DNA from 3 places in the Leucobacter sp. UCMA 4100 genome. Region 3 is predicted to be linked to each of the others. Evidence: predicted binding sites of a transcription regulator. Region 3 holds the regulator's gene; each other region holds the start of a gene.
What was found. The regulator HrcA, encoded in region 3, represses chaperone genes, less so after heat shock. The targets are predictions, from matches to a motif close to TTNGCACTCGNNNNNNNCGAGTGCNAA.

Region 1: a site for HrcA is predicted at 3,362-3,388, ahead of groL (chaperonin GroEL). Genes of this name have one in related genera too.
Region 2: a site for HrcA is predicted at 2,071-2,097, ahead of groES (co-chaperone GroES). Genes of this name have one in related genera too.

Annotation. Positions count from the first base shown of each region.
Region 1 is NZ_JAFEUS010000002.1:2,091,872-2,098,419, forward strand. Features, by position in the region: gene JSO19_RS09740 (heme ABC transporter ATP-binding protein) at 1-321, opposite strand, end outside; gene JSO19_RS09745 (FecCD family ABC transporter permease) at 324-1,388, opposite strand; gene JSO19_RS09750 (heme/hemin ABC transporter substrate-binding protein) at 1,525-2,655, shown strand; gene JSO19_RS09755 (LytR C-terminal domain-containing protein) at 2,706-3,305, shown strand; gene groL (chaperonin GroEL) at 3,471-5,093, shown strand; gene JSO19_RS09765 (isopeptide-forming domain-containing fimbrial protein) at 5,332-6,548, shown strand, end outside.
Region 2 is NZ_JAFEUS010000002.1:426,644-433,191, forward strand. Features, by position in the region: gene JSO19_RS02160 (aldehyde dehydrogenase) at 1-62, opposite strand, end outside; gene JSO19_RS02165 (Lrp/AsnC family transcriptional regulator) at 419-1,489, opposite strand; gene groES (co-chaperone GroES) at 1,714-2,007, opposite strand; gene JSO19_RS02175 (DUF4190 domain-containing protein) at 2,248-2,901, shown strand; gene JSO19_RS02180 (THUMP-like domain-containing protein) at 2,911-4,143, shown strand; gene tsaD (tRNA (adenosine(37)-N6)-threonylcarbamoyltransferase complex transferase subunit TsaD) at 4,151-5,212, opposite strand; gene rimI (ribosomal protein S18-alanine N-acetyltransferase) at 5,209-5,685, opposite strand; gene tsaB (tRNA (adenosine(37)-N6)-threonylcarbamoyltransferase complex dimerization subunit type 1 TsaB) at 5,682-6,332, opposite strand; gene tsaE (tRNA (adenosine(37)-N6)-threonylcarbamoyltransferase complex ATPase subunit type 1 TsaE) at 6,326-6,548, opposite strand, start outside.
Region 3 is NZ_JAFEUS010000002.1:131,765-138,312, reverse strand. Features, by position in the region: gene rpsT (30S ribosomal protein S20) at 84-350, opposite strand; gene lepA (translation elongation factor 4) at 533-2,383, shown strand; gene JSO19_RS00855 (DUF1990 family protein) at 2,380-3,063, shown strand; gene hemW (radical SAM family heme chaperone HemW) at 3,065-4,288, shown strand; gene hrcA (heat-inducible transcriptional repressor HrcA) at 4,355-5,398, shown strand; gene dnaJ (molecular chaperone DnaJ) at 5,429-6,520, shown strand; gene JSO19_RS00835 (16S rRNA (uracil(1498)-N(3))-methyltransferase) at 6,523-6,548, shown strand, end outside.

The DNA of each region.
Region 1 (6,548 bases), 2.0 Mb from region 3:
AAACGGAAACAGCACTTGGTTGTCTTGTAAGAGCACGCTGCGACGGCGTGAGAGCTCGCGCAGGTTCCACTGCGTGAGCGGCTGCCCAGTAAATCGTACCTCGCCACCGTCGGGAGGTAGGTCGCCAGAGAGGGCCGCCATGAGCGTTGACTTGCCGGCTCCATTGGGGCCGAGCAGCGCGAGAATCTCGCCGGCCCTGAGATCAATCGATACCTCGTCGAGCAGCTTTCTGCCACCACGTTCGACGGTGATATCGACAGCCTCGAATACGGGGGTTCCCGCCGGCTGGGGCGTCGGTGCGATGAAGTGTTTCGCGTTCATGATTAGCCCCAACCTCCCGAGCGCTTGCGGGTCGTGCGCAGCAGCCAGAAGAAGAACGGGCCGCCGACGAGACCGGTAAGCATGCCGATTGGCAGGTCGGCCATGGGCACGACGGTTCGAGCGGCAAGGTCGGCGAGGGTCATGAGAATTGCGCCACCGAGCATCGAAGCCCACACGAGCGGACGGTGCGCGGGGCCCAAGATCATGCGCATGAGGTGCGGCACGACAAGGCCAACGAACGAGATCACGCCGGCGAACGCGACCGAGACGCCAACGAGCAGAGCGACGAGCACGATGACGCCGACGCGCAGCATTTCGACGTTCACACCGAGGTGCCTTGCGTTACGCTCGCCGAGCGCGAGCAGGTCAAGCTTGTGCGCGATGAGGAGTGCCACGACAATGCCGGCGAAGATCACGGGAGCAACAACGCTCACCTGATCCCAGCGGCTGCCTGAGAGCGAGCCGAGCTGCCAGAACACGATCTCTTCGCGCGACTGCGTGTCGCCGAGAAAGGTGAGCAGGGCGATGCCCGCGCCAGCGACGGCGTTCACGGCAATACCGGTGAGCACGAGGGTGACGACCTCGGTCTTGCCCTCAGAACGGCTCATTGAATAGACGAGAAAGGTGGCCGCGAGGCCCGCCAGAAAGGCGAATACTGCGGTGCTCCAGCTGCCAAAGGCGGTGAAGCCAAACACGATCGAGATGCCTGCACCGAGGGCCGCTCCCGACGAAATGCCAATGACTCCTGGCTCTGCGAGCGGGTTACCAAACACCGCCTGCATCAGCAGGCCCGATACAGCGAGGCCTGCGCCAACGAGCGCGGCCATGGCAACGCGAGGAAAGCGGATCGCCCAGAGCGTCTCATCGGCCATTGGCGTCGCAGGCTCAGCAAACCAGTCGAGTCCGACTTTACTGAAGAGCGACCCGAGTACCTCAGAGGGTGGAATGGGCAACTGGCCCACGCCTGCCGAGATGAGAAGCGTGATGATGAGTACCGCCCAGAGCGCGACAAAAAGAAGCGTCGATACGGCCCTGCGGCCACGCATTGAAGCTGTCTGATCTTGCATGTGGGTGCATGAGCTTTCTACACTGTGGGGCGCCAGGAAACGGAAGTCTGGCACACAGTATCTTAGGGTAGGCTAACTCCTCGTACCTGTGTGAGTCTATCGACTCCCACACTGCTGAGGGGAGAAGCACCGAGTAATGAACAGAACACGACACAAACCGCTTGTTCGTTCTGCAGCTCTGCTCGTGGCCGTCTCGATGCTCTTGACCGGCTGCCAGGGCGCACAGTCTGGCAACACCGGTGGCAAAGAGACGCAAACGGTTGAGCTGGCGCCGCTCAGTGAACTCACCCCCGTTGACGACCCTCGTGCGGTCGTCGGCCCCACGCATGTGCAGGTCGGTGGGCCCTCGTTCGAGACCCCGAGCGAAGCGGCTGAGCCCGACCTCCCAGCGACGGTTCTCTCGAAAGATCTCGACGGTAAAACCCCAGAAGTCACCGTCACCGATACCTCTCGCATCATCGCGCTCTCGATTACCGGGACGCTCGCCGATTACGTCGTGGCCCTCGGCCTCGGCGATAACCTCGTCGGCAAAGACACTGCGACGAGCGCCCCCGGTACCGAAGACCTCCCGCTGGTAACGGGCTCGGGTCACGTGGTCAACGTCGAGGGTGTGCTCGGTCTCGAGCCCACGGTCGTGCTGACTGACGGTTCGCTCGGCCCCGATGACGTCGTGCGCATTCAGCTGCGTCAGGCGGGCGTTGAAGTCGTTGCGGTCGATCGCATTACCGACTTCGAGTCGAGCTATCAGGCCGCCCGCGATGTCGGTGCGGCTTTGGGGCTTGCCGAGGCGGGTGAGCAGCTTGCCGACGCTATTGAGCTGTCGATTGACGACAAAGTTACCGAGATTCAGCAGACCGTGAAGCCCGCTGACGCAGAGCGTTTGCCGCGGGTTGTCTTTTTATACCTGCGCGGATCAAAGGTCTACTACATGTTCGGTGAAGGCAGCGGGATCGATACGCTGCTGAACGCTGTCGGTGCAGTCGATATTGCGACCGAGCAAGGCTGGAAGGGTGAGAAGCAGGTTACTCCTGAGGCCCTGGTCGCGATGGATCCCGACGCGATACTCGTCATGTCGAAGGGGCTCGAGTCGGTTGGCGGCGTTGATTCCCTCATTGCCGACCTCTCGGGGGTCGCGCAAACGAAAGCCGGCAAGAACCGTCGCATCATTGACGTCGACGACACCCTGGTGCTCGCGGGAGGTACCCGAACGGCCGATGTGCTCGACGGCCTCGCACGAGCGCTGTACGCGCCAGACTCTCTTCAGTAGACGTAGAGTACGCTTGGAATCTCAGGCAGCATGACCAAGGAAGCGATCCAGTGATCACGACACGGCCCCACGAAGAACAAACCGCCGCCCCAAAGCAGGGTGACCGCTTTGACGGCGTGAAGCGTACGTCTCGCGTTGGCGCGCACCGCGCTGTCGAACGCCCCGGCTCACCGGGCGCCTGGGTGCTTGTCTCAACGCTCATCGCACTCATTCTGACGGCAGTTGGCATTCTGCTCTATACGCTTATTCCCTCGAGCGTCTCGTTCGTTGAACAGCTGGGCCCGGACGCCAAGGCGCCCGCCCCTGTCGCAGCCGAGATCGACCCTGAAACAACGGTTGCCGTGCTCAACGGAACCGACATTGCCGACCTGGCCTTCGCGGTTGACACCGCGATCGGCGCCGAGGGGTGGGGAACCACGACCTTCGCGGGAAATGCTGAAGACCGAAACGTGAAAATTTCTGCAGTGTTCTACAGCGACGAAGCGAGCGAGGGGCTCGCAAAGGGTCTTGGCGAAAAGCTCGGCGGCATCTCCTATTACCAGAACGCGAGTTTCGTGACCGAGGGGAGCCAGCTTACGGTGCTTCTCGGTGCTGATTACAGCGGCCCAGGGCTTGAAGAGGCCAAGCAATCAGCCGGCGATGCTGAGTAGTCGCTGACCTCTAGGCGGTGCGCTTGCACTCTCAGGCGCAGAGTGCCAGAATTGTTTTAGCACTCGACAACGCTGAGTGCTAAGGGCCTCGGGTCACCCGGGCTCTTTCCCACAGCGTACCGGCGCGGCATAGCTCGCCCAACGTCCAGGAGGGACGACAGAAACATGGCAAAGATTATTGCTTTTGACGAAGAAGCACGCCGAGGGCTTGAGCGTGGTCTCAACATCCTCGCTGATGCAGTCAAGGTAACCCTCGGCCCCCGTGGTCGCAACGTCGTACTCGAGAAGAAGTGGGGCGCCCCCACGATCACTAACGACGGTGTTTCGATCGCTAAAGAGATTGAGCTCGAGGATCCATTCGAGAAGATCGGCGCAGAACTCGTTAAAGAGGTTGCGAAGAAGACCGACGATGTTGCCGGTGACGGCACCACGACCGCTACCGTGCTTGCACAGGCGCTCGTGAGCGAAGGTCTGCGCAACGTTGCAGCCGGTAGCGACCCCATCGCGATCCGCCGCGGCATCGAGAAGGCCGTTGCGGCAGTCTCGGCCAAGCTGCTCGAAAATGCGAAAGAGATCGAGACGACCGACCAGATCGCAGCAACCGCTTCGATCTCGGCTGCCGACCCCCAGATTGGCGAGCTCATTGCTCAGGCCATCGACAAGGTAGGCAAAGAGGGCGTTGTTACCGTTGAAGAGTCAAACACCTTCGGTACCGAGCTCGAGCTCACCGAGGGCATGCGCTTCGACAAGGGCTTCCTCTCGGCATACTTCGTCACCGATGCTGATCGTCAGGAGACGGTCTACGAAGACGCGTACATTCTCGTCGTCAACAGCAAGGTCTCGAACATTAAAGACCTGCTTCCCGTTGTCGAGCAGGTGAGCCAGTCGGGCAAGCCGCTGCTCATCATCGCTGAAGACGTCGAGGGCGAAGCACTCGCAACCCTCGTGCTCAACAAGATTCGTGGCATCTTCAAGTCGGTCGCTGTCAAGGCTCCCGGCTTCGGCGACCGCCGCAAGGCAATGTTGCAGGACATCGCTATTCTCACCGGCGGCCAGGTCATCTCAGAAGAGGTTGGCCTCAAGCTTGAGAACACGACGCTCGAAATGCTCGGCCGTGCACGCAAGGTCATCATCACCAAGGATGAGACGACCATTGTTGAGGGCGCAGGCGAAGAAGAGCAGATTCAGGGTCGCGTTACCCAGATTCGCCGCGAGATCGAGAACACCGACAGCGACTACGACCGTGAGAAGCTGCAGGAGCGCCTCGCGAAGCTCGCTGGCGGCGTAGCCGTTATCAAGGCGGGTGCAGCAACCGAGGTTGAGCTCAAGGAGCGCAAGCACCGCATCGAAGATGCGATTCGTAACGCAAAGGCAGCCGTTGAAGAGGGCGTTCTGCCCGGCGGCGGCGTTGCACTCGTGCAGGCTGGCCAGGACGCCTTCGAGAGCCTCGAGCTCGACGAAGACGAGGCCGTCGGCGCTCGCATCGTTGCAAAGGCCATCGAAGCGCCACTGCGCCAGATCGCTACCAACGCGGGCCTCGAGGCTGGCGTTGTTGCTGACCGCGTAGCGAGCCTGCCTCACGGCCACGGCCTGAACGCCGCGACCGGTGAGTACGGTGACCTCGTAGCGCAGGGCATTCTTGACCCCGCCAAGGTAACCCGCTCGGCGCTGCAGAACGCCGCATCGATCGCAGGCCTCTTCCTCACCACCGAGGCAGTTGTCGCAGACAAGCCAGAGCCAGCAGGTGCTCCGGCAATGGATCCGGGCGCGGGTGACATGGGCTTCTAAGCCTGAGCACTTTCGCACTATCCCGAGAGGGCCGTCTCTTCCGAGAGGCGGCCCTCTCGCGTTTCCTGGGAAAACGTTGTCTCTGCGTGCACAAATGTTGCCTCTGTGCCTTGTGCGGTTGCGAAACGGCTGTAGAATATTGTCGGGTTTAGTGCGGGGCCTCACCAGAGCGTTACAAGGGTTGAGCGCTCCGTCAGACAAGGTGTCTTCTCGCGCGTAAAAACGTAGGGGAATGCATTTGTCGCATACAGATACGGGCACGACAACCGTGCCCAAAAACAAGGCTGTCCGTTCGGCGATCGCCGGAGTCTCGATTGCCGCGATCGTTGCGGGAACACTCGTGACCGCTGGGGTGGGGGCACAGCGCGCGCTCGCGAACGAGGCGCGGCCAGAGGTTACACTCACCCCGCAAGAAACACACATCTTGGGTGAAGACCTCACGGTCGACGTCACCTTCAAGAACCCTCAGGGTGCCAGCGCGACCTACAACCTCAGTGCGAGCCTGCTGCTGCCCGATACCGTTGAGCTTGTGAGCGCAGAGAGCGCCCCTGAAGCCTCGTTGAACGCGCTCACGCTGATTCCAAACGCGACATATCACGCCGGCGACGCGCTTCCCGGAACCCCGGCTGCGGGCGACACGTGCAAGAGTCTCGGTCTCGACGGCCCGATCTCTGGCCACTGCATCGTGCCAAAGGGCAAACAGCTTGCCGTCTTCGAAAACTTCTCTGACCTGCCCGAAAAGGCCTCGATCTCGTCGAAGCTGAAGCTTCGCCCTCTCGTTGATGTGAAAGACACGGGAGACATCGCCAAGGGCTTTGCCGTGGGCGACAACATCGAGCTCAGCATGAGCCTGTTCGCATCGAGTAACGAGCGCTACAACCCCATGTTTGCTGGCAGCAACTCGGTGGGAGGCGCGAAAGCGACCGCGGTGACGTCGCAACGCTCGGTCGCCGAAACCTCGCCAAAGGTCAACGCGCTCAGGGTGACGAAGTCAGAGCCGAGCCCTGAACACGAGCTGCTGCGCGGGGTGCACGAACAGAGCACCATCTACACGCTTACCGTTCACCACACGGCAGAGGGCGACCTACACGATGCGGTGGTCGTTGACTATCTTCCTGCGGGGCTTGAATACCTCGGCTCGTGCGATCTTGCTGACAACACGACCGACGCGGGTAACGGCAAGGGCGCTGCAGAATACGAAGGATCCGGGGCCCTCGAGACCGGAGCCGTAGGCGACAACTGCCTTGACGAAGCGAGCATCGAAACGATCGAGGTTGCTGCGGCCGACGCTGAAGCACTCGGCCTCCCGGGCGCTGGCGTGTACACGAAGGTGACCTGGAACGTGGGCGAATGGCTCGCGACGCAGCAAGACACCGGAGTCGCGCCGGTCAAGCAAGCCGCGAGCGGAGGAGCTGGTAAGGCAGCCTCGACCGTGATCCGCTATAGGGCAGGCGT
Region 2 (6,548 bases), 290 kb from region 3:
TCGTTGCGAAGCGTGAGATCAGATCGAAGGCGATCCCACGAAACGGTGGTCGCTGTAAACACTGGTTTTCCTCCTCATTGAGAGTGGCGGTAAGAACGCCGCGCTTCGGCGGCTGTAAAACTCACTCCAGTATGCACGCACCTCGCCAGTTTTGCAAACTTTATGATTCATTTCGGCCACACAGGACATTTATGTCACCATTTCAGCCGAATAAAAGCGGCTGGAGTCGCCGCGGCAACACTCGAGCGAAGGCAAGGTATTCCGAGCTCGACCGAGCTGGCGCACCCCTCCGCAGAGCCTCCGCCGAGGGCACACCCGTTGCGCCCCACGAGAACCGCCCCGGCAGAGAGGCGATAGCTGTGCGCACGCCAGAAGCCGCCCTTCACGGCAGGCGGCACACCGTCATCACCGAAGTCGGTTACGAACCAATCGCTCCAGCCGAAGGCCGCACGACCGGCACGATGCCCGTGCTCGCTTCAGGCCCCTCGTCAACACGCAAAGAGCCACGCAAGAGCGGGGTGAGCACGACGAGCATGTCGAGCACCTCAAGCCCCTCGTGGCATGTCACCTGTTCACCGGTCACAAACTCGTACAGTGCCGTCTCGTCGGCCACAATGACGTTGGCAAGCAGCTGCGAAGCTCCCGTGGTGGCAACAATAAACTTAATTTCACTCGCGTGAGCAAGGGACTGGCCAAAGGCCTCGACCTTATCCATGGGCGCCTTAAACCACACGAGGGCTTCCATACGCAGGCCGAATACCGCCGGAACCACCTCCGTGCGCGGGTGCATAAGCCCCCTTGCCGTGAGCGACTCCATACGTCGACGCACCGTGGCCGAGCTCACGCCCAGCTGGCTCGCGAGCTGCGCAACCGGCATTCTGCCGTCGTGCAGCAACAGGTCGATGAGGGCGTCTTCTTCCTCTGAGATCTCACCTGCCAAGTCAGCATCGACCTCGGCGGTCTTCTTGAGCGCTTGTTGTTGCTCGCTCGTCAAGATTCCGGGCTCCCAATCGTGGCCCGAGCGAAAGAACTTCAGCACCGTTACGGCGTTGATTGAAGTGATGCCGCTCATCTCAGGGATCTCACTGTAGAGCAGCTCGCGCACCGCTTCTTCGCTGCGCGGCAGCATCATGCAAGCGACATCGTTACTGCCCTCAAGCACCGAGACCGATGAGGCAATGCTCTTGCTCGCGAGCTCCCGGGCCACACCCCAGAGATCACCCGGGGTCGTCGTAACCCTCAAGACAACGGCTCTCGCGTGCAGCACCCGACTGACGTCAACGTACGTCGAAACCCTCACCAGGCCGCGGTCAAAGAGTTGTTGGCCACGCCGAGCAACCGTTCGCTCCGGTAGCTCAAGGGCCCTCGCGACCTCGCCCCAGGATGCTCGCCCGTTAATTTGCAGAGCGGCAGCAATGAGTTGGTCAGTTTCGTCGATTGTTTGCTCGTGCACGCGAAGCGCCTCACCCTTCCAACTCAAAACGGTCATTTACCTAACAGTAATGCACACCGGCCCTAAAGATGCGAGCACCGCGCGTTGCGGATGGCGCATTTGCTCCCTCAGCAAAACTCCCATGGCGCAATTGACCGGATTCCGAGCGAAATTGGCACCATTTGCGACTTCACCCTACGCCTCCCCCAAAGACACACAAAGGGCCGCACCGAATTACGGTGCGGCCCTTTGGCGGCAGTACGCCGAAAGCGTTGAGCGCGTTACTTTACGACAGCGAGAACGTCGCGAGCCGAAAGCACGAGGTACTCTTCGCCCTGGTGCTTCACCTCGGTGCCGCCGAACTTCGAGTAGATCACGCGATCACCGACGTTAATGTCAAGGGGAATGCGGGTACCGCTGTCAGCAACGCGGCCTGGGCCCACGGCAACAACTTCACCCTCCTGGGGCTTTTCTTTCGCACTGTCAGGGATAACAAGGCCCGATGCAGTGGTCTGCTCAGCTGCAGTCTGCTGAATGACAATACGATCTTCGAGCGGCTGAATAGCGACCGACACGATGTCCTCTTTTCTTCACAGTAACAGGGGCTACGTCGAAACCCCGACGCAGTTCAGATCAAGTAAGCACTCTCATAGCGCGAGTGCTAATGCTCAAGTCTAGTGACACGTTAGCACTCACGCAAACAGAGTGACAGTTTTTCGCATTTCTCACCCCACACACTCAGGATATGTGGGAAAATGGTCGCCGGCGCGCCAGCATTCTGGCTGCACCCCCACCCCCGAAAGGACCAAGGCTCGATGACAAACGACGAGTTCCCACAGCAGAACGCGCCCGAGGAGAATCCCGCGGAAGAGGCGCAGGCTCCGGAGGCTCCCGCAACGACTCCCGCGGCAACCGATGCCCCCGGTTACACTCCTCCGGTCATCCCCTCTGCCCCTGAAGCAAGCGATCCGCTCACCCCGTCGGCTGCGCCGACGTACGCCCCTCCCGTCTTCCCCTCGGCACAGACCACGGGCGCTCCCACCTCTGCAGAGCCTGCAGCACCGACCTATGCCGCACCGCTGACGCCGCCAGCCCCGGCAGCAACGCCCGAGGCAGCAACCGCACCGGCATACGGCGCAGCTCCCGCGGCCCCGCCAGCGTACGGCGCTCCCGTCGCTACCGCGCCCGCGTACAGCACGGGCGTCGAAGGTACACCGCAGAGCGCCAAGACGAACGTGTGCGCAATTCTTTCACTGGTATTCGCGTTTGTCTTCCAGATCGCTGGTATCGTGCTGGGCCACGTCGCCCTCAGCCAGATTAAGAAGACCGGCGAAGAAGGCCGTGGCCTCGCAATTGCCGGGCTCATCATCGGCTATGTGCTGTTTGCTCTCAGCATCATCGCCGTCATCGTCTGGGTACTGGTCGTCGCGGCGTTCATCGCCTCAGAACCCAGCGGCTACTACTACTAAGCACTCGACGTGCGCACTTCAACGCCCGACCCCGGATGGGAGAATCTCCTTTCCGGGGCCGGGCACTCTCTTATCGCCGAGGCAACCGCAATGCATGCCCGCGGTGAGAGCCTCGATCGCATCGGCCTGACCCTCCGCAAAGACGGGCATGCAGGCGATGTCGTCGCAGCCGCCCTCACACAGGTGCAGTTGCGCGAAAAAGCGGCCGCCAAGTTTGGTGACGCCGCAAAGAACATGCTGTTCACCCAGGCTGGCCTCGAACAGGCAAGTCGTGACGTTGTCGCCCGTGAACACGCAGCGCGCTTCGTTCGGGCCGGAGCCACGAGCGTGAGCGACCTTGGCTGCGGGCTCGGCGCCGAATCTCTCGCCTTCCTCAACGCCGGCATGAACGTGCGGGCCGTCGAGATTGACCCTTTCACCGCCAAACTCGCAGCGCACAACCTCTCGGCTGCGGGCGCTCGGGCCTCACACGAGGTCATCACCGGAGATGCAGAGCTGCTCGGGCCGGGCGGTTCAGATGCGGCGTTCTTCGACCCCGCCCGGCGCACCGCCGGGCACCGCGACACGCGACGAATCGCCTCGCCCGATGATTACTCACCGTCGTTGACGAACGCGTTTAGCGTCGCCTCCACTCTCCCCACGGGCATCAAACTCGGCCCTGGCTTCGAACGAGAGCTCATTCCCGAAGAAGCCGAGGCGCAGTGGGTCTCGGTCAACGGCAGCGTCGTCGAGACGGCTCTCTGGTTCGGAGCCACCCGCTCTGGCGAGAACCGCCGCTCAGCCCTGCTCTTCTCAGATCGTGGCGCAGCGATCGAACGCAACGAACTGAGCGCCCCTGCTGACTCGCTCGACGCGGGAATTAGCGGCGTGCGAGAGTATCTCTATGAGCCCGATGGCGCCGTGATCCGCGCAAGACTCATCGGGCTGCTCGCAGAGCGGCTCGACGCCACGATGCTCGACGAGCACATTGCGTATATGGTCGCCGATCACCTGACCCCTACCCCGTTCGCGAGCGCGTTTCGAGTCATCGACGAGCTGCCCTCGAAAGAGAAGCAGCTGAAACGCGCCCTGACCGAACTCGATGTCGGCACGGTCGAGATCAAGAAGCGCGGCGTCGCAGTCGACCCGGCCGAACTGCGCAAGCGCCTGAAGCTTAAGGGGTCGCAGAGCGCGACGATCGTCATGACGCGCATCGGCGAGCGGCACGTGACCTTTCTCGTCGAGCGCGTGCCCACACACTAGGCCCGCACTACACCTGAATGTCGGTCACCGGCAGGGTCGAGTCGGCTCCGAACGCAAGACCCGAGGGTTCCTTGCCCGCAGCGACAAGCTGAGCGCCGAGAAACGCGATCATGGCACCGTTATCGGTGCAGAGCGAGAGCGGTGGCACGCGCAACTCGATCCCGTTTGCCTCGGCACGCTCAGCGGCGAGCTCACGCACGCGAGCATTGGCGGCGACGCCGCCTCCGAGCAGCAGCCGCGGCACGCCATGCGCCTTGCAAGCGGCGATAGCCTTCTGCGTGAGCACGTCGGCGACCGCCTCTCGAAAACTCGCGGCGACGTCGGCCACGGGAACCTCGGTTCCCTCGTCGGTGGCTTTTTCGACCCAACGCGCGACCGCGGTCTTGAGCCCCGAGAACGAGAAGTCATACCGATGGCGTTCGAGGTCTTTGGGCAGGGTGAGGCCGCGAGGAAAGCGGATCGCGGTCGGGTCGCCCTCGGCGGCTACCCGGTCGATGTGCGGCCCGCCGGGGTACGGCAGCCCGAGCAGCCTTGCGACCTTGTCGAAGGCTTCGCCTGCCGCATCGTCAATCGTTTCACCGAGGAGTTCGACGTCGCTCACGAGGTCACGCACGAGCAGCAGAGAGGTGTGCCCACCAGAAACGAGCAGCGCGACGGTGGGAAACTCGGCCGGGGTCTCGGCTGAGTCGATGAGGTCTGCGCCAACGTGCCCCACGAGGTGGTTGACGCCGTAGAGTGGTTTGCCGGTCGCGAGCGCGAGCGCCTTCGCCGCCGAAACACCAACCATGAGGGCGCCGGCGAGACCTGGACCTGCCGTGACCGCGATCCCATCGAGCTCGTCGAGGGTCACGCCGGCTTCGGCGAGCGCTTGTTCGATCGTCGGGGTCATCGCCTCGAGGTGTGCGCGGGCAGCGACCTCGGGAACCACGCCGCCGAATCGAGCGTGCTGCTCCATCGATGAGGCGACCGTATTGGCGAGCAGTGTCGTGCCCCGAACAATACCGATGCCGGTCTCATCACAGCTCGTCTCGATGCCGAGAATGAGTGGTTGCTGCGGTTGAGTAGTCACTCGCTCGCCTCCTGAAGCGTACGGTTGCACATGATCAGTGCGTCAATATTGTCTGGCTGGTAGTACCCGCGCCGAACCCCGATGTGTTCGAAGCCCGAACGCTCGTACAGGGTGATCGCGACGGGGTTGTCGGCCCGCACCTCGAGAAACACGCGGGTGGCACCGAGGGCAACCGCGTCTCGCAGCAGCCGGTGAAGGAGCTGCTTACCGAGCCCGCGGCCCCGGTATGACTCGGTGACCGCGATGGTTTGCACGTCACCGTCGCCGCCGACCGAGAGCACGCCACCGTAAGCGACGATACTGCCCTCGTGCTCGATCACGGTGTATGCGCGGTATGGCCCCTCGAGTTCTTCACGAACCATCTCCTGGGGCCAAGCCGTCGAGCCGAAGAGCTCACGCTCGAGCAGTGCGATGGCCGTGGCGTCGTCGCTCGTCGCGTCGCGCCACACAAGCTCGGTACTGTCGGTCGTCACGAAGAGACCCGCTTCACCGCGGCGGGTGCCTTGACGTCTGGCTGGCGCAGGTAGAGCGCTTCGGGAGCTTCGAACGCGGCTCCTGCCGCGAGACGCCTAGCCGCAACCTGGAGCAGCTTGGCGGCCGAGACTCGCTCGGGCCACACCTCGTGCTCGGCTGGCTCGTAGCCCTCGCGGGCTTCAATGCGTGGCCCGCCGGTGAGCACGGGAACCCCAGCCCAGTCGAGCGCGGCATAGTCGCTCACAAACAGTTCTCGTCGCTTCGCGTCTTGCACGACCCTGACCGAGGCCGCTGCCCCGGTTTCGAGTACCTCGAGCGCGGCAGCGTCGTGGCTCTTCACCGGCAGAAGTGGTGCCGCGACACCGAGCGCGAAGGTCTGCGCCGCGGCAATGCCGACGCGCAACCCGGTGAAGGGGCCGGGGCCAACGCCCGAGACCACACCCGTCACATCTTTCGGGTTCACGCCGGCCGCCTTGAGGCTCTCGTCGAGCAACGTGCCGATGACCTCTGCGTGCCCCCTGGGGTCGTCGCTCGACGCTTGCCACACCCGCCCGTCGCGGCACACCGCAACGCTCGAGCCGAGTGACGAGTCGAACGCAACGAGCACGTGCCCGCCAGTCTCTTGAGCTGCGATCTCGACTACCACGTGATTCCTTCTTTCCACCGCTCGCCGTACCCCTCGAAGAGTATGCCGCGAGCTTCGATTGCTTCTTCGCCCGTCTCAACCTCTGCGCCGGTTTGCCTGGTGAGCGTGATCTCGAGCAGGTTCGGCAGATCGTCGATCATGCCCTTGCCCCACTCAATGACCACGGCCGCGTGTTCGAAGTCGAGATCGAGATCGTCGAGCTCTTCGGGCCCGCCG
Region 3 (6,548 bases):
CACGAGGCACGACGGGAGCGCGGACCCCAGAAACATCAAGGGCCCCCACCAAACGGTGAGGGCCCTTGACGTGAAACGCGTCACTACGCTGCGAGAGCGTTTACCTGCTGTGCGAGCCTTGACTTGCGGTTCGCGGCCTGGTTCTTGTGCAGAACGCCCTTCGAAACAGCCTTGTCGATCTTGCGGGTAGCCTCTTTAAGCTTCTTCTCTGCGAGCGCCTTGTCACCGGCAGCAACTGCTGCGCGGGTCTGGCGTGCGAGGGTACGGTACTCGCTCTTGACTGCACGGTTACGCTCGGTAGCCTTGCGGTTGGTCTTAATGCGCTTGATCTGCGACTTAATATTTGCCACTTGGTGCTTTGTCCTTTAGCTTAAAAATCATTAACGGTTGAGTCCCGTCGGCAGAGAAGAGGGCTACCTGGCGGGGTGTGTGGTTTCCCACACGCAAGCCAATAAGCAACTCTACCAGAAAAAGCCGCGCGCGAAAGGAGCAAACAGCATCGTTATGCGATTTCATGAGATACTGAATCACAATGTCTCCTCGAAGTATTCATCCCCCTGTGCCGGCGTCGACCGATCCGCGCATGATTCGCAACTTCTGCATCATCGCGCACATCGACCACGGTAAATCAACTCTTGCCGACCGCATGCTGCAGATCACCGGCACGGTTCCCGACCGTGAGATGCGTGCTCAGTACCTCGACAGTATGGATATTGAGCGAGAACGCGGCATTACGATCAAGTCGCAGGCCGTGCGCATGCACTGGCAGCACGACAGCACTGAGTACGCGCTCAACATGATCGACACCCCCGGTCACGTCGACTTCAGCTACGAGGTCTCACGTTCGCTGGCCGCCTGCGAGGGAGCGATTCTGCTCGTCGACGCGGCGCAGGGCATCGAAGCCCAGACGCTCGCGAACCTGTACCTCGCAATGGAGCATGACCTCGAAATCATTCCGGTGCTCAATAAGATTGACCTGCCGGCCGCCGACCCCGAGCGGGTCGCGCGCGAGATCTGCGACCTGCTCGGTGGTGAGCCCGAAGACATTATTAAGGTCTCTGGCAAGACCGGCATGGGTGTTGAAGAGCTGCTCGACCGAGTAATCGAGAAGGTTCCGGCACCGGTGGGTGAGCAGGAGGCACCCGCTCGCGCCATGATTTTCGACTCGGTCTATGACCCGTACCGCGGTGTTGTGACCTACGTTCGTATGGTTGACGGCAGGCTCACGCCGCGCGAAAAAGTGCAGATGATGTCGACCGGCATGGTCTACGAGGCGCTCGAGATCGGTGTCTCTTCACCAGGGCCCGAACCCACGAAGGGGCTCGCGACCGGCGAGGTCGGTTACCTCATTACTGGCGTGAAAGATGTGCGTCAGTCGAAGGTCGGCGACACGGTCACGAGCCAGCACCACGGTGCCGAAGAGGCCCTTCCCGGTTACACCGACCCGAAGCCCATGGTCTTCTCGGGCCTGTACCCGATCGATGGTTCTGACTATCCGATCCTGCGCGAGGCGCTCGACAAGCTGAAGCTCTCAGACGCCGCGCTGCAGTACGAGCCTGAGACCTCGGTTGCGCTCGGCTTCGGTTTTCGCTGTGGCTTCCTCGGGCTCTTGCACCTCGAAATTATCTCGGAGCGCCTGCGCCGCGAGTTTGACCTCGACCTCATCGCGACCGCGCCGAGCGTGGTCTACTCGGTGACCGCTGAAGACGGCGAAGAGATTACGGTCACGAACCCGAGCGAGTATCCCGAGGGCAAGATCATGAGCGTGCGCGAGCCGATGGTGCGCGTCGCGATTCTCGCCCCAAAAGATTACGTCGGCGCGATCATGGAGCTCTGCCAGAGCCGTCGCGGCAGCCTGCTCGGCATGGAATACCTGGGGGAGCGCGTCGAGCTTCGCTACGCGATGCCCCTCGGCGAGATCGTGTTTGACTTCTTCGACCATCTGAAGAGCCGCACGCAGGGCTACGCAAGCCTTGACTACGAGCCGATGGGCGAGCAAGAAGCCGATCTCGTGAAGGTCGACATCCTGTTGCAGGGTGACAAGGTCGACGCGTTCAGCGCGATCGTGCACCGTGACAGCGCCTACCACTACGGCACGCTCATGACCGAGCGACTGCGCAAACTCATTCCGAGGCAGCAGTTCGAGGTGCCGATTCAGGCGGCTATCGGGTCGCGCGTGATCGCGCGTGAGACCATTCGCGCGATCCGCAAAGACGTTCTGGCAAAGTGCTACGGCGGTGACATTAGTCGTAAGCGTAAACTGCTTGAAAAGCAAAAGGAAGGCAAGAAGCGCATGAAGATGGTGGGCCGCGTTGAGGTACCCCAGGAAGCGTTTATTGCCGCACTCTCGGGTGACGTCGAGGGCAAGGAGAAAAATAAGTGAGCGATGAGCAGCCAATCCTGAGGCGCTCCACACACGTCGACCACGAGGTCAGCTACGCATCGGTCGGTGCCTCGCAGGCGCCCGACCTCATGAAGTATCCACCTGTTGGCAGCACCCCCTTCGAAGAAGAGGTGCTGCTCGGCAGTGGCGAAGATCGCTTCATGTCGGCCACCTCGACCCTCATGACCTGGGGCGCACAAAAGGGCGCCAACATCGAGATTGAGCTCGTCGATAAGGGGCAGGAATCGAAATACGCATCGATCTCGTTTCGCGACACCGGGCTTCCTGAAGGGCCGAAAGAGAACGAGCAGCTCTTCGCTCCAGACGGCACTCCGTATCTTGAGGCAGGGCACCTGGTGAACTACCGCATTGGTGACGAAGACGTGCGCAGCATGCGCGTGATCAGCGTCATCGACGAGACGAACCGTGTCGGCTTCATCGTCGGCAGTGCGGCAGAGTCTGACATCGCCGGCGAGGCTTTCTTGCGTGTCGAAATGCGCTCTGATAACTCGGTGTGGGCGGTTGCCCGCGGTTTCTTCTACGACGCACGCAAGGGCAGCAAGAAGCTGCTCACGAAGAGCGGCGTGAAGAAAGAGATTGCCCGCGTAGCCGAGCAGCTTCACGCACTCACGCCCGTCGTGCAAGCGACGATCAACGCGTCGAGTTCAGAAGAAGAGTAGCGTGGCGAGCCAGCCTCCCGAGGGCGTCAGCGCTCCCGAAGACGGTTCTCTGCCCGAAAGCGTGACCGCTGGTGCCCTCGAACGTCACTTTGGGGTGTACCTGCACGTGCCCTATTGCAGGGTGCGCTGCGGGTACTGTGACTTCAACACCTACACCGCCTCCGAGCTTCGCGGCGCAAAACGCGAGAACTATGCCGGCGAGGCGGTGCACGAGGTGCGCCTAGCCGGTGAGGTCATGCGCCGAGCTGGGCTTCCCGAGCGCAAGGTTTCGACGGTCTTCTTTGGCGGCGGAACTCCGACGCTTCTCCCGGGCGAGCAGCTTGCCGAGATGCTGCACGCGGTGCGCGACGAGTGGGGGCTCGCCGAGGGGGCCGAGGTCTCGATCGAGGCGAACCCCGATACCGTCACCCCGCAGTTGCTTGAGACGCTCGCCGAGGCAGGCTTCACGCGTGTGAGCATGGGCATGCAGTCGGCTGTGCCGCACGTGCTGGCAACGCTTGACCGGACGCACGAGCCGGCGATGGTTCCGAAGGCTGTCCAGATGGTGAAGGATGCCGGGCTGCAGGTGAGTCTCGACCTCATCTATGGCACCCCCGGCGAATCGCTCGATGACTGGCGCACCTCGCTCGAGACGGCGATCGCGTGTGCTCCCGACCACCTGAGCGCATACGCACTCATCGTCGAACAGGGCACGAAGCTCGCCCGGCAAATTCGCCGTGGTGAGGTTGCGCAGCCCGATGACGATCTGCATGCGGCCATGTACGAGCTCGCCGACGGTATGCTGCAGGCTGCCGGGTACGAGTGGTATGAAATCTCGAACTGGGCGAAGGCAGATGAACTGCGATCGCGGCATAACCTCTCGTACTGGACCGGTGAAGACTGGTGGGCGATCGGGCCGGGGGCTCACTCACACATCGGAGGTGTGCGCTGGTGGAACGTCAAGCACCCCGCAGCCTACGCCGAGCGCATCGCCCGTGGCGTTTCGCCTGCCCACCAGCGAGAGCTACTCACGGCTGAAGACCAGCGCATCGAGAGCGTCATGCTTGAGTCGCGACTGCGCTCTGGTGCGCGCATCTCGCAACTCGAGGAAGCCGGAAGAGGCGAGGTTGCGAGCCTGATCGCCGAGGGCTTAATCGATGGCAAAGCGGCGATTGCGGGGCGGATCGTGCCGACGCTCAGGGGGCGCCTGCTCTCAGACACGGTCGTTCATCGCCTGCTTCAGTGAAAAATGTTCAGGTTGTTCGACTAGTATTAGCACTCAGGTGTTGAGAGTGCCAATGCGGAGGTGTGAATGAGTATCTCAGACCGGGGTCTCGCGGTCTTGCGCGCCATCGTGAACGACTTCGTGAACGAGGGCGAACCGGTGGCCTCGAAATCGATCGTCGAGAGGCACTCGTTTGGGGTATCGGCCGCGACGATCCGCAATGATATGGCGCTTCTCGAAGAAGAAGAACTCATCGTCGCACCGCATACTTCGAGTGGGCGGGTGCCCACCGACAAGGGCTACCGGCTCTACGTCGACACGCTCGCCGAGATTCGCCCACTCACGCAGGCGCAACGCGCGGCGATCGAACGCTTTCTGGGTGAAGCCGAGAACCTCGACGACGTCATGGCGCGAACCGTCAGGCTGCTCGCGAGCCTCACACACCAGGTCGCTGTGATTCAATACCCGACAGCTGGGGCGGGGTACGTGAAGCAGATCGAACTCGTCGCGATCGGGCCAGACCGGGTGCTCTGTGTCGTGATCACGAGTAACGCGGCTGTTGAGCAGCACATCGCGCGCATTCGCCACGCCATCGTCGACGAGGCCTGGGTGCAGGGGCTGAGGGATCGCATCGCTACTGAAGTGATGGGGCGTGACATCGGGCTTGCCCAGGCTCGGGTGACAGAGCTCATTCGCACCGCGGGTGACTGGGCAGAGCCCAACGAGCTTGAGCCGGTCGTGAGTGTTCTTGAGGTCGTCGAAGAACAGCTCAGCGCCAACCGCAATCAACGCATCGCGGTCGCGGGCACAGCAAACCTGTCGCGGCCTGGCGAGACCCTTCAGAACCTCTCGGCGGTGCTCGAGGCGGTTGAAGAACAGGTCGTGCTCTTGCGCCTCATCCAGGAACTTGCGACCGATGAACGTGGGGTCGGCGCGTCGATTGGCCGCGAAAACCTCCCGTACGGGTTTCCTGACGCCGCCCTCATCGCGACCCAGTATCAGGCTGGTGGCGCTACACTCTCGAGGCTCGGCGTGCTCGGGCCAACTCGCATGAACTATGAACGCAACATCGCCGCGATGCGGGCGGTGTCGAGATACCTCGGTCGGTTGCTCGGTGAGAGCAACCTCTAGATCAACGAAACGCAAAAAGGAGCAGCCCTCGTGGCAGATCACTACGAAACTCTCGGGGTTTCACGCGAAGCAACCCCTGAAGAAATCAAGAAGGCTTACCGCAAGCTTGCGCGCGAGCTGCACCCCGATGTGAACCCTTCAGAAGACGCCTCGGAGCGCTTCAAGCTCGTCACTCACGCCTATGACGTGCTGAGCGACCCGCAGGAGCGCCAGAAGTACGATATGGGCGGCAACGACGCCTTCGGCGGTGGCTTCGGCGACATCTTTAACACCTTCTTCGGTGGCGGTTTTGGCGGCGGCGGCAGCGGGCCGAAGTCGCGTTCAGAGCGCGGGGAAGACGCGCTCATTCGCATTGATGTCACGCTTGAGCAGGTCATGTTCGGTGATGAGACGACGGTCGCGCTCAACACCGCGGTGTTGTGTGAAACGTGTCAGGGCAGCTGCTGCCAGCCAGGTACGTCACCCGTCACCTGTGACGTGTGTGGCGGCGAGGGCTCGGTGCAGCGCCAGGTGCGCTCGCTCTTCGGCAACGTCGTGACGAGCCACCCCTGCGGTACCTGCCAGGGCTTCGGCACCGTTATTCAGAGCCCCTGCATTACCTGTGGTGGCAAGGGCCGCACTCGTGAGCGTCGCGAAACCACCATTCAGATTCCCTCTGGCGTTGAGACCGGAACACGCATGCAGATTCGCGGCGGCGGCGAGGTTGGCCCCGGTGGCGGCCCGAACGGCGACCTGTTCGTCGAGTTTCAGGTCAAGCACCACGACATCTTCAGCCGCGACGGCTACGACCTGCTCGCGACCGTGAACCTGCAGATGACCGACGCTGCGCTCGGCACCGAGGTGACGCTTGAGTCGCTCGATGGCGCGGTCGAGATCGAGGTTGAGGCCGGCGCGCAGGCGGGCGATATCTTGACGCTTCGCGGGCGCGGCATTCAGCACCTGCAGTCGAACCAGCGCGGTGACTTGAAGGTCGCCCTGCAGGTTGTGACTCCGACCAAGCTCAGCTCGAAAGAGAAGGACCTGCTCAAAAACCTCGCCAAGTTGCGTGGCAATAAGCCGCCTCAGTTCGGCGAGTTTCAGCAGGGCTTCTTCGGCAAGATGCGCGACCGTTTCTTCCGCTAACCATGGCGAATCTCTACGTGCGAGAGGG